DNA from 4 places in the Salmonella sp. FC25216 genome. Region 3 is predicted to be linked to each of the others. Evidence: predicted binding sites of a transcription regulator. Region 3 holds the regulator's gene; each other region holds the start of a gene.
The links. The regulator CRP, encoded in region 3, controls carbon source genes, mostly activating them, when cyclic AMP is high. The targets are predictions, from matches to a motif close to ATGTGANNNNNNTCACAT.
Positions count from the first base shown of each region.

Region 1 (3,206 bases), on a different contig from region 3:
GTCACTGTTTACCGTTCTTCTCATTTCTTTTTTTATTTTCTGATCTGGCTACTTGGCGATCATGATAATAAAAAGATCCGACGTATGAATGATCACCAGGTGGATAGCGTCATTGGAAAGTATTGTGGCGGTCTATCCGATGGCGTCGCTCATGCGCTGGCTGGCGCAGGACGCGCGTAAAAATGGGAGCGTCGTCAGCCGCAACGACCCCTGTCCCTGCGGCAGCGGCAAAAAATATAAAAAATGCTGCGGTAAAGCATAGCTAACGTGGTTATGACGCGTTGTTGAGCCTACACCGACTCCGGCATCGTAGACCCAACAAACATCGTAATGCGCTGTTGTTAGCCTTTTTTCCCACCGTACTGCGCGAACCATTCCAGCATTCTTTGCCAGCCGTCTTTTGCTGAGGCTTCGTGGTAGCCCGGACGATAGTCGGCATTAAATGCGTGCCCTGCATCGGGATAGACCACGATTTCCGCCTTCGCGTTAGCGGCGCGTAGCGCCTGACGCATGGTTTCCACGCTCTCCTGTGGAATACTGGTATCCTGCCCGCCGTATAAACCCAGTACCGGCGCGTTAAGATCGGTGGCAATGTCAACGGGATGCTTCGGCGAGTTGAGCGACGTGTCGCCCACTAGCTTGCCGTACCACGCTACCGCCGCTTTTAACTGTGGATTGTGCGCGGCGTACAGCCAGGTTATCCGGCCTCCCCAACAAAAACCGGTGATCATCAGCCGGTGCGCATCCCCGCCGTTGCGCGAGGCCCAACTGGCGACGTGATCCAGGTCAGCAAGGACTTGCGAATCCGGTACCTTAGCCACCAGCCCGCTCAATAATGTGGGTATATCGGCGAAATCATTGGGGTCGCCTTCGCGGAAATAGAGTTCTGGCGCGATGGCGAGATAGCCTTCCAGCGCCAGCCGTCGGCAAATATCGCGAATGTGTTCGTGTACGCCAAAAATTTCCTGCACCACAATGACCACAGGCAGCGCACTGTTGTTCGCTTTTGGTTTGGCGTAATAGGCTGGCATGTCGTCGCCCTGAGAGGGAATTGACGTTACCCCCGCGCTAATGGCCTCATCAGGGGTATGAATCATCGTAGGGGCAAGCGGGGAGGCTGCAGGTGCAAAGCCGGATGGATGTGTCGTTGTCATGGTATTCTCCGTACCCTTAAAAAATAGCGCAATCTTAACTATAGACAGTGTGTAACAAACCACATTGCCTTAAAGCGGCTATCTTTTGTGCAATGCCTGGCGATATTGATTATTTATTGTGATGCACATCACTTTTTAATGGTAATTGAATGCAATTGTTTTACGCCATAGTGATTGCTGTCACGAAAATATCTTTATGTCTTAGGTAAAGTGTCTCTTTGCTTCTTCTGACAAACCCGATTCACAGAGGAGTTTTATATGTCCAAGTCTGATGTTTTTCATCTCGGCCTCACCAAAAACGATTTACAAGGGGCCCAGCTCGCCATCGTCCCTGGCGATCCTGAGCGTGTGGAAAAGATCGCCGCGCTGATGGATAAGCCGGTTAAGCTGGCATCACACCGCGAGTTCACCTCCTGGCGCGCTGAGCTGGATGGCAAGGCAGTTATCGTTTGCTCTACTGGTATCGGCGGTCCGTCTACCTCTATTGCCGTGGAAGAACTGGCGCAACTGGGTATTCGTACTTTCTTGCGTATCGGCACCACGGGGGCGATTCAGCCGCACATCAATGTCGGCGACGTTTTGGTAACGACCGCATCCGTTCGTCTGGATGGGGCGAGCCTGCATTTTGCGCCGATGGAATTCCCGGCCGTTGCCGACTTTTCCTGCACCACTGCGCTGGTTGAAGCTGCGAAATCGATTGGTGCCACGACTCACGTTGGCGTAACCGCCTCTTCCGACACTTTCTATCCGGGTCAGGAACGTTACGACACCTATTCTGGTCGCGTTGTTCGTCGCTTCAAAGGTTCTATGGAAGAGTGGCAGGCGATGGGCGTGATGAACTACGAAATGGAATCCGCTACGCTGTTAACCATGTGTGCAAGCCAGGGTTTACGCGCAGGTATGGTGGCGGGGGTTATCGTCAACCGTACCCAACAAGAGATTCCGAATGCGGAAACGATGAAACAAACTGAAAGCCACGCGGTGAAAATCGTCGTGGAAGCGGCCCGTCGTCTGCTGTAATTCCCCTCTCTTTTGCAAAGGCCGACGTGTTCGGCCTTTTCTTTTTGCGTGGCGCCTCGCAGGAAATTCCTTTTAAACTGGACGTTTATACAGCACAATTCTATTTTGTGCAGGACTGTGTGGTTCCAGGGGGAGGCGTTGTGGATATTACTCTTATGATAAGTGCCGTCGTGGCGCTGGCGGCTGGGGCGGTTATTGGCTGGCTGGCGACGAAAGCGCACGCCGATCAAATCCGCGCCGAGCTTATCGAAGAACGGCGGGAGCTGGATATCGAACTGAGCGCAGCCCGGCAGCAATTAGCGCAAGAAGCGCACTGGCGTAGCGAATGCGAGTTACTTAATAACGAACTGCGTAGCCTGCACAGTATTAATACCTCTCTGGAAGCCGATCTACGTGAAGTCACGACCCGTCTGGAAGCGACTCAGCAACACGCGGAAGACAAAATCCGTCAGATGATCAACAGCGAACAGCGTTTAAGCGAACAGTTTGAAAATCTGGCGAACCGTATCTTTGAACACAGTAATCGTCGTGTAGACGAACAAAACCGACAAAGCCTGAATAGCCTGCTGACGCCGCTGCGTGAGCAACTGGACGGTTTTCGCCGTCAGGTTCAGGAGAGTTTTGGCAAAGAAGCGCAGGAGCGGCATACGCTGGCGCACGAAATTCGTAACTTGCAGCAGCTTAATGCGCAGATGGCGCAGGAAGCAATCAACCTGACGCGCGCCCTGAAAGGGGACAATAAGGCGCAGGGAAACTGGGGCGAAGTTGTGCTGGCGCGGGTACTGGAGGCATCCGGACTGCGTGAAGGCTACGAATACGAAACACAGGTCAGTATTGAGAACGATGCGCGCTCGCGGATGCAGCCGGATGTCATCGTCCGCTTGCCGCAGGGCAAAGATGTCGTCATCGACGCTAAAATGACGTTAGTCGCCTATGAGCGTTACTTTAATGCTGAAGATGACTATACGCGCGAGGCTGCTTTACAGGAGCACATCGCCTCGGTGCGCAATCACATTCGCTTACTGGGGCGTA
Region 1 is NZ_JBDGON010000016.1:66,786-69,991, forward strand. It holds partial or broken gene AC3G3F_RS22420 (SEC-C metal-binding domain-containing protein) at 131-262, shown strand; gene AC3G3F_RS22425 (dienelactone hydrolase family protein) at 342-1,154, opposite strand; gene udp (uridine phosphorylase) at 1,413-2,174, shown strand; gene rmuC (DNA recombination protein RmuC) at 2,315-3,206, shown strand, end outside.
Region 1: a site for CRP is predicted at 1,271-1,288, ahead of udp (uridine phosphorylase). Genes of this name have one in related genera too.

Region 2 (3,206 bases), on a different contig from region 3:
AAAATATACCATCCAATTCTTTTTCGACACATTAAACAGAATTAAGATCACAGAAAAGATATAACGTAATGGTAATGTAAAAAATGATAATTGTCTTCCCTGCCCGTTAAAACCACCATCATCCACACTGACAAAATGGCTGCATCATCTAAGGCAGGTCTGGATGAATACCCAATATAATTCCCGCTATATTTTTTCGATTACCTTAGTCGCAACATTAGGAGGGTTATTATTCGGCGATGATACCGCTGTTATTTCCGGTACCGTCGAGTCATTAAACACTGTTTTTGTCGCGCCGCAGCAGTTAAGCGAATCCGCCGCCAACTCACTGCTAGGCTTTTGCGTTGCCAGCGCGCTGATTGGCTGTATCATCGGCGGCGCGATTGGCGGCTACTGTAGTAACCGTTTTGGTCGTCGAGATTCTTTAAAAATCGCCGCCCTGTTATTTTTTATTTCCGGCGTAGGTTCCGCCTGGCCGGAGTTAGGATTTACCACCATTAACCCTGATAACGCCGTACCAGTTTATTTGGCTGGATACGTCCCCGAATTTGTCATTTATCGCATTATAGGCGGGATTGGCGTCGGCTTAGCTTCAATGCTATCACCCATGTATATTGCCGAACTGGCCCCTGCCCATATTCGTGGAAAACTGGTCTCATTTAACCAGTTCGCCATTATTTTTGGACAACTGCTGGTTTACTGTGTGAACTATTTTATTGCCAAATCCGGCGACGCCATCTGGCTGAATTCGAACGGCTGGCGATATATGTTTGCCTCAGAATGTATTCCGGCGCTGCTCTTTTTACTGTTGCTGTATACCGTACCGGAAAGCCCGCGTTGGTTGATGGCGCGCGGCAGAAATGAACAAGCAGAAGGCATTTTGCGCAAAATTATGGGGGCTTCACTGGCAAGCCAGGCGATGCAGGAAATCACTCATTCGCTGGAGAATGGTCGCAAAACAGGCGGACGCCTGCTGATGTTTGGCGCAGGCGTGATTGCGATTGGCGTCATGCTGTCCGTCTTCCAGCAATTTGTTGGCATCAACGTGGTGCTGTATTACGCACCGGAGGTCTTTAAAACTCTGGGCGCCAGTACCGATGTCGCGCTGTTACAGACGATTATTGTCGGCGTCATTAACCTGAGCTTTACCGTTCTGGCCATCATGACGGTAGATAAATTTGGCCGCAAGCCGCTGCAAATTATCGGCGCGTTGGGTATGGCTTTAGGGATGTTTAGTCTCGGCACCGCCTTTTACACTCAGGCACCGGGCATCGTGGCGCTATTATCAATGCTGTTCTACGTCGCCGCATTCGCGATGTCCTGGGGACCGGTCTGCTGGGTATTGCTGGCGGAAATCTTCCCCAACGCCATTCGCGGCAAAGCGCTCGCCATTGCTGTCGCCGCGCAGTGGTTGGCGAACTACTTTGTCTCCTGGACCTTCCCAATGATGGATAAAAACTCATGGCTGGTCGCCCATTTCCACAACGGTTTCTCCTACTGGATCTACGGTGTGATGGGCGTTCTGGCGGCGCTATTCATGTGGAAGTTTGTACCGGAAACCAAAGGCAAAACGCTGGAAGAACTTGAGGAGTTATGGACGCCAGCAGAAGAGAAAACGCCGAAAACCGCCATACAATAAGCTGATTTATCGCCATGCCGTACGTCCGTTACGGTGTGGCGACGCCTATTCTCGCCGTAGTCGGTTCGAATTACATAACCACAACGTGATAACCAACAGTAGGATCGCCGCCGAATAGAGTAATACATCCATCGGCGTTTTATGATCGACAATGATCAGGCGCACAATTGCCGTGATCCCAATATACACGAAATAGCGCAAAGGAAAGTGAAAGCCAGACTTAAAGTACTTCACAATCAGCGCAATAAATTCGAAATAAAGAAAGTAGATCACCAGTCCTTCCACCAGTTCATATTTACTGGCTTGCTCAGGCACGAATAATGCGTCCGCCAGATGCACCGTCTCTTTACCGAGAAAAACGACCAGGATCAGGCCAAGGGTAAGCAGCCCCAAATTTAGTACGTTTTGTAAAATCGTGGCGATGAGCTCAAGATGTGAGCGAGATAATGACATCATAACAGCCCCTCTTTCTCTGTGGCGAGGTTTCTGTATAACGCACAAATGTGACGAACATCTATATTTTTTATTTATGTTTATATTTTGTTCAATAAGATGATTTGCCGGATAGCGCCGTGAACGCCTTATCCGGCTTGAGTATTAACGGAAATTTACGCTCCTGTCGCTGGTCATATCATACAGGCCAAACTTACGGCCAAGCTGTTGACCACCATCACGCGTCAGCGGTGTCCAGCCAATTGCCGCACGACTTCGGGTTGGGCCGGACGAGAAGAGATCCAGCGGCACGGAAACATATACGCCTTTGGTAAAATCCCCTTCCCCATATTCATCCGGCGACGCGTCGGTAATCGTCGCGTAACCGCCGACAACGACGCCGCTACCGAAGCGTTTGGCGATTTCCAGCGTACCGCCTTTATCGCCCGCCAGATACTGACCAACGCTGGCTTTCACCAGCACATCCTGGGCGAACGACGGCGTCCAGTATGCGGTCAAATGTCCGGTCTTCACGCTGTAATCGGTAAACTTCATCATATCCTGCGCGCTACGCCAGTCACGCTGTTTCACATAGTTGGCATCCAGACCAAACGCCCAATTGCTGTCCACCGGGCGATACAGTACTTCCGCCCCGGCACCGCCAAACATAGTCTCCAGATAACCGCCGTAGACCTGCCCATAGAAACCATTGCCAAAATACTGGAAGTAGTTGGCCTGTAGGTTATTCACATAGACATCATTCTGCACATACTCACGGACATGCGTACGCACCCGCGGCAGATGCGAATCCTTCGGCGGATTGGTGTAGTTAAATTTGTCGTAGTTGTTGGCGATATTGGCAAACACGCTGCCCGTGGTGAGCAGATGATCCGTGACCCACAGATCCGCAGTTCCCATTACGCCCAACTGATACATATAGAAGTTTTCCGGGCCGCCTACCGACTGGTTCAGCACGGGATCGAGATGAAAATCAACGCGCGACTTGTCGATATACCAACCCTGTTCAGTACTCTCTGGCACGATCGGCTCCACGCGTTTTTGCGCCAGCGAGGTTTCATGTCCCAGCGGTTCACCTTCCAGATGGCGTTTCAGGCTGGAGACATCGGTTTCAGTG
Region 2 is NZ_JBDGON010000001.1:712,844-716,049, forward strand. It holds gene xylE (D-xylose transporter XylE) at 164-1,639, shown strand; gene psiE (phosphate-starvation-inducible protein PsiE) at 1,685-2,095, opposite strand; gene AC3G3F_RS03275 (YjbH domain-containing protein) at 2,237-3,206, opposite strand, start outside.
Region 2: a site for CRP is predicted at 2,141-2,158, ahead of psiE (phosphate-starvation-inducible protein PsiE). Genes of this name have one in related genera too.

Region 3 (3,206 bases):
TCCGGCTGATGCAGGCTGACGGAGATGTGTTCCTGCAAATCCATCGCTTCCTGAAAAGCCCGCAACAGGCGCTTGTAATCATTATTGTTGTGCGCCGAAAGCATATGCATCTGTTGGTAACACTGGGTAATGAGATCGACCGCTTTTTGCTGGCGTATCAGCAGGGGAGGCAGCGCTTTTTCCGGATCGATATGTTGGGTGAGCAGGCTGTATTTCGCTTCGCAGTAATCGGCCAGTTCACGATATAACAAACTCAATGACTCGCGCAGCGGCTGTTCGCGCCATAGCCAGAACCAAAACCAGTTAAACACGCCGTACCATAGGGTGCCCAGCGCATAAATAAGCAGCGGCTCCCAGACGGGCATGTATCCCGCAAGGCTCAGGGTAAATATGGCGGCAATCAGCGACGCTGGCAGTAGCCGCGCATGAAGTGGGCTAATTTCCGCCGTCACGCCAAGCACCAGCGTGAGCCCGGTCAGGATCAACGGCAGGGGGACGGATTCTGCCAGCAGGAGTTGCGTTGTCAGACTGCATCCGGCGAACAGCGACGCGCCGATGATCAGGCGTTTAAAAAAGCGTTTGTGCGGTGTATCCAGACCTGCAATGTTGCAGCAGGCGGGAACGAGAGAGAAAAGTAATCCCAGGTGTAGCTGGCCTATCAATAAACCGACAGCCACAGGCAGGCACAGCACCAGCGTTTGCCGTAGTGCGTAATTAATCTCTGGGTGATAAATCAGTCTTCGCCACATCGATGCAAACAAAAATGGCGCATGATAAAACGCGCCATTCTGACGGGATTAACGGGTGCCGTAGACGACGATGGTCTTGCCATGCGCGGAGATCAGGTTTTGATCTTCCAGCATCTTCAAAATACGACCAACGGTTTCGCGGGAGCAGCCGACGATCTGGCCAATTTCCTGACGGGTGATTTTGATCTGCATCCCATCCGGGTGCGTCATGGCATCGGGCTGTTTCGCCAGATTCAGCAGCGTCTGAGCGATACGCCCGGTGACGTCGAGGAAGGCGAGGTTACCTACTTTTTCAGACGTGACTTGTAAGCGACGAGCCATCTGGGAAGAGAGGCGCATCAGAATATCCGGGTTTACCTGGATTAATTGGCGAAATTTTTTGTAGGAAATTTCAGCGACCTCACATGCGGTTTTCGCACGTACCCAGGCGCTGCGTTCCTGGCCTTCTTCAAACAGGCCCAATTCACCAATAAAATCACCCTGATTCAGATAAGAAAGAATCATTTCTTTCCCTTCCTCATCTTTGATCAGCACTGCCACGGAGCCTTTAACGATGTAGTACAGCGTTTCTGCTTTTTCACCCTGGTGAATCAGCGTGCTCTTTGACGGGTACTTATGAATGTGGCAATGAGACAAGAACCATTCAAGAGTCGGGTCTGTTTGCGGTTTGCCAAGCACCATGCGCGGTTATCCTCTGTTATAAGCTGTCTCCAGAGCCAGAAAACGGCACTGTCTCTGGGGTTGCAAAAATATGCTTCCCGCTACCTGGGAAGAGGGCTACGAAAATAGACTGTAGCCTGTAATGTGATGTCCTCTGCATACATGCAGTACGTCAATGTATTACTGTAGCATCTTGTCTGTTTTAGCATAGCTTTCGCCGTGTGTCTCCTGGTGTCTCGCTTCAGCATGACCCAAGTCGCCTTCCATTGCGAGTTTTGTTGTATGCGCGTAATCTTTCAGGAAAATTGAAACATTGGAGTTACGAAATATGCAAGCGCGTGTAAAGTGGGTTGAAGGACTCACGTTCCTCGGAGAGTCTTCCTCCGGCCACCAGATTTTAATGGATGGCAACTCCGGTGACAAAGCGCCGAGTCCGATGGAGATGGTATTAATGGCGGCTGGCGGATGTAGCGCTATTGATGTGGTATCGATCCTACAAAAGGGGCGTCAGAATGTCACCAACTGCGAAGTGAAGCTGACATCCGAGCGCCGGGAAGACGCGCCGCGCCTGTTTACGCACATTAATTTGCATTTTATGGTTACCGGCAGCGATCTGAAAGAGGCTGCCGTCGCGCGCGCTGTTGATCTCTCTGCGGAAAAATATTGCTCGGTGGCGCTAATGCTGGAAAAAGCGGTCCATATTACCCATTCGTATGAAGTGATTGCGGCGTGATTATCATTATCTGATGGCGGCTTCGCCTTATCGGACCTACCAGTTTTTATCCCGTAGGCCCGATAAGCGTAGCGCCATCGGGCGTTTCAACGCGGTTATTCGATTTTTTTGCCTTCCATTAATCGCTGTACCAACGGCAACATAATCAGCTCCATCGCCAGTCCCATTTTGCCGCCCGGCACCACTAATGTATTAATGTGAGAAATGAACGAGCCCTGGAGCATCGCCAGTAGCCAGGGAAAATCGATCCCTTCCAGGTTGCGGAAATGGATCACCACAAAACTCTCATCCAGCGACGGAATGCCCTTTGCGGCGAACGGATTGGAGGTGTCGACGGTCGGCACGCGCTGGAAGTTAATATGGGTACGGGAGAACTGCGGCGTAATGTAATTGATGTAGTCGTCCATGGAGCGCACCACGGAATCCATCACTGCTTCACGGGAGTGTCCACGTTCGCCGGTGTCACGAATCAGTTTCTGAATCCATTCGAGGTTGACGATAGGCACCACGCCAACCAACAGATCAACATGACGCGCGACATCATGTTGCGGCGTGACGACGCCGCCGTGCAGTCCTTCATAAAACAGCACATCGGTCGGCTCGGGAAGCGGCTGCCAGGGTGTAAACGTGCCGGGAACCTGATTCCACGGTACGGCTTCATCATAGGTATGCAGATATTTACGTGACTGGCCTTTACCCGTCTGCCCGTACTCAATGAAAGTGTGTTCCAGCAGGCTGAAGTCATTGGCTTCAGGCCCGAAATAGCTGATATGCCGCCCGGCGTCGCGCGCTTTGCGGATCGCCATGTCCATTTCCGGGCGGGTATAACGATGAAAACTGTCGCCTTCCACCTCGGCGGCGTGCAGATTTAACTGCGCGAAAATTTTACGAAACGCGAGGCTGGTGGTGGTGGTCCCCGCGCCACTTGACCCTGTTACTGCTATCACCGGATGTTTGGCTGACATGGCAACTCCATGATTAAGCTTTAATAATAATGTATTGCCGTCAAAGGCGTTTTATTCGCGAAACTGTTTTTTCGGCATAATATTGACCGTTTCATGTAA
Region 3 is NZ_JBDGON010000004.1:379,170-382,375, forward strand. It holds gene AC3G3F_RS10930 (YccS/YhfK family putative transporter) at 1-749, opposite strand, end outside; gene crp (cAMP-activated global transcriptional regulator CRP) at 798-1,430, opposite strand; gene AC3G3F_RS10940 (OsmC family protein) at 1,738-2,142, shown strand; gene AC3G3F_RS10945 (phosphoribulokinase) at 2,238-3,107, opposite strand; gene AC3G3F_RS10950 (YheU family protein) at 3,159-3,206, opposite strand, start outside.

Region 4 (3,206 bases), on a different contig from region 3:
GCCACCTCGTATCCCGCCTGGCGAAACGCCTGAATAATCGGCGTCATTTTAGGCACATCAATAAATCCGCGCTCGGTCACTTCAACCTTTATCTGTTGCGCAAGCACTGAATGCTGACGCGTTTTTTCATGAATCATCACAATTAACCGGGAAGAGAGAAAATCGGCGGCAGAGAGATTGATAGAGACATAAAGATGCGGGTGCGCAGCCAGAAAACAACCTAAATCATTAAATACCTCTTCGACGACATAATCGGTGATCTGCTCAATCATTCCCTCTTTTTCCGCCAGTGGAATAAATTCGCCAGGGCTCATCACCGGACCGTTATATCCCGGCCAACGCAATAGCGCTTCGGCGCCTACACACAACCCGTTTCGGATATCAATGATCGGCTGATAATGAAGGCAAAGCTGATGCCTGGTCATGGCCCGTTGCAGCAATCGGCGCGGTGAGTGATATGCCTGTCGGGATCGTGACCACATGAATAAGATAATAATGCTACAGATGATCCCTAACGGTAGCGTTAATGTAAGCTGATGAAAGAGGTTCTGGTAAAAACGCTCCTTTGAGGTTGAAACAATTGCGGCAACCGGTCGTTTTGCTGATTTAACCAGAGTATAAAAACGTTCACCCTGTTGGAACACAGGTTCACTTCGTCGCACCAAAGGTAATAGCTGAGCGGCCTGCGCCAGTTCACTCAGGGAGAAAAAGGTATTGGTCACCGTATCATACATTCCCCAGGCCAACGCCGGATCGTCTGACATCACCTCGCTATAAGATAATGGATTGATAACCACAACATAGTTTCCCCGCTGCATATACGTCATTTTATAACCGTTAAAAAAAGGCGTATCACGATAGTAATAAATAGCGATGTCAGGCTTTCGCTCATAGTCAGCGCGGGGAATAAAATAAGGGTTTGTTGGCGTCATAACCGTAGAGCATAGAAAACGCTGGCCTTCAGCATAAATCAACTCATTAATGTACAAACGACCGCGGATAATATTCAGCATTCGCTGTTGATGGGCTGGTGTACAGGCTTGTCCCTGATATTGTTCAGCAGCATCGCGGGCTAAATCCGCTTGCAGGATAACCAGCTCCGTTTTATCTAATACCCACTGTGCAAATGAATGTAATTGATTTCTGGTTTCAGAGACTGCCCGGCTATGAGCAAACCATAACGCCAGCAATACAGGAAGTAACACCACAATGATCGTTTCGAGAAATTTCAACACCTTGCGTCGCGTGCTTTGACTCATTTTCAGCCTATTTCCCTGCATTATTTATGACTATTATTGGCAAAACAAGATGTGATCCAAACGGAGGTTTACGGTGCATGAATCTATCAATATTAGCAACAGACTTTTGCCGGTCAACATTTACTATTAATGGATATGCGCAATCTTTATCGCATAACAGGCAGGAAGCCCAATATTTTTGATAATATCAGAATGATGCTCAGGTAAACGGCCGGCTATAAATTTTTATCCATTTCTTTTGATAAATAACTTGATATTTTTATCAGGTCTACATTTCACGGAAAAAATAAAAGAGTAGTAATAATACATCTTTTACTTTCGGACGGTTTCTCTATGGACGTTCAGAAACCACACAAAAAAGATGGTTATAAAACGCACAAAAAATACATTGTCGATCTGGTGGACAATCAACATTATGTGATACAGTTCACAAAAATAATGAAACAGAAATAATGTTTCATTCGATGTTGATGTGACGTCCGTTGATAGCCAGAATGTCCCACGCTTCCCGGGAGCAACGCCGCGCTGTCCTGGACAAAGGTCTATTCAGAGGAAATGTTTCATGACTGCCATAACCACTGGTGTCGTTCTTCTCCGTTGGCAACTGTTGAGCGCAGTGCTCATGTTTTTAGCCAGCACGCTCAATATTCGTTTCCGTAGATCAGATTATATTGGTCTGGCGGTGATCAGTAGCGGTCTGGGCGTAGTATCCGCCTGCTGGTTTGCCACAGGTTTACTCGGTATCACCATGATGGATCTCGCCGCAATTTGGCATAACATTGAAGCCGTTATGCTCGAAACGATGAGCCATACCCCACCAGAATGGCCAATGGTGCTGACCTGAGGTGCTATCGCTTCCCGGTGAAGTCGGCCCGGGAGGGTTTTCAACGCCTCCCTTTGCTTTCGATGATGCGCTCCCTGGAGGCATCATCGAAAGCGATCTATCCTAAATCCCCACGCTTTATTTATATCAAAATCTTATGTTTCGCTTTGACTGTAACGTAATAATAATGATAAGGAACACTATAAAATATCAATAATAGCCCTATATTATATGTTATTGTGCCAACCCCCTTTTTTTTACTTTTAGTTCACAGCAGTTGTCCTATATTATAACACCATGTATTTTTATGGTGAGCCTCAAACAGTCTGTTCATTCGGCATTTTTGACAATATTACAGGAGTGATCTAAACCGTTATTTTTACCATCCCGGTTTTGAGACTCCAAATATTTTCCCTAACGAATCCAGAGAAGATCCCGGATAATAATTATAGAATCGAAAACTACTCGTTGTGCCGTACACGTACATATTTTAAAAATCAATTGACTATTGTTTTTTAATTGACAGGGCGTACTGCAATATTAAAGAGGATAAAAAATAGTAAGTACCTAATATTAACTCAATTAAAGATGGCGCTGGGCTAATAGTGTTGGCGAAATAGAGGCAAAAAACTTAAAATGAAAGTCAAAGCGAATAAAAATATCCATTCTGCTACCAGCAGTCATACTCTCAAGGTGGGTCTGACCGCGAATTCTACTGGATACACAAGATCCAATAAAATAGTTGTTGTTGGCCCCAGTGAAGCGGAAGTAACCGGTATAATAGCATTATTACAACACGATGGCTTTCAGGTATGTCAGGGAAAAGGGGTTAAGTTGGATGCTGACGATTTACTTATCGTCACTTTGAGCACCGTTCCGCTACTAGGTTGGTGGAGATATCTGGAATACCTTCATATGTTAAAACGTAAAGGGAAATATCAGATGCTGGCTATTATTCCAACTGCTTTGAAAGAAATCATGTTACGTCAGAGTATCTGCCCAATAATTGAGGGAGGAGGAACGCTGGCCCAACTACATAATGCTTTACTCGCAGCAGCAGAAACATGGAAAAAAGGAATCCTCCCAAGAATAAACCGAGGCAAAAGCACTCCAGACCGCAAGTT
Region 4 is NZ_JBDGON010000001.1:649,668-652,873, forward strand. It holds gene AC3G3F_RS03060 (EAL domain-containing protein) at 1-1,259, opposite strand, end outside; gene AC3G3F_RS03065 (YjcB family protein) at 1,822-2,103, shown strand; gene AC3G3F_RS03070 (hypothetical protein) at 2,719-3,206, shown strand, end outside.
Region 4: a site for CRP is predicted at 1,675-1,692, ahead of AC3G3F_RS03065 (YjcB family protein). Genes of this name have one in related genera too.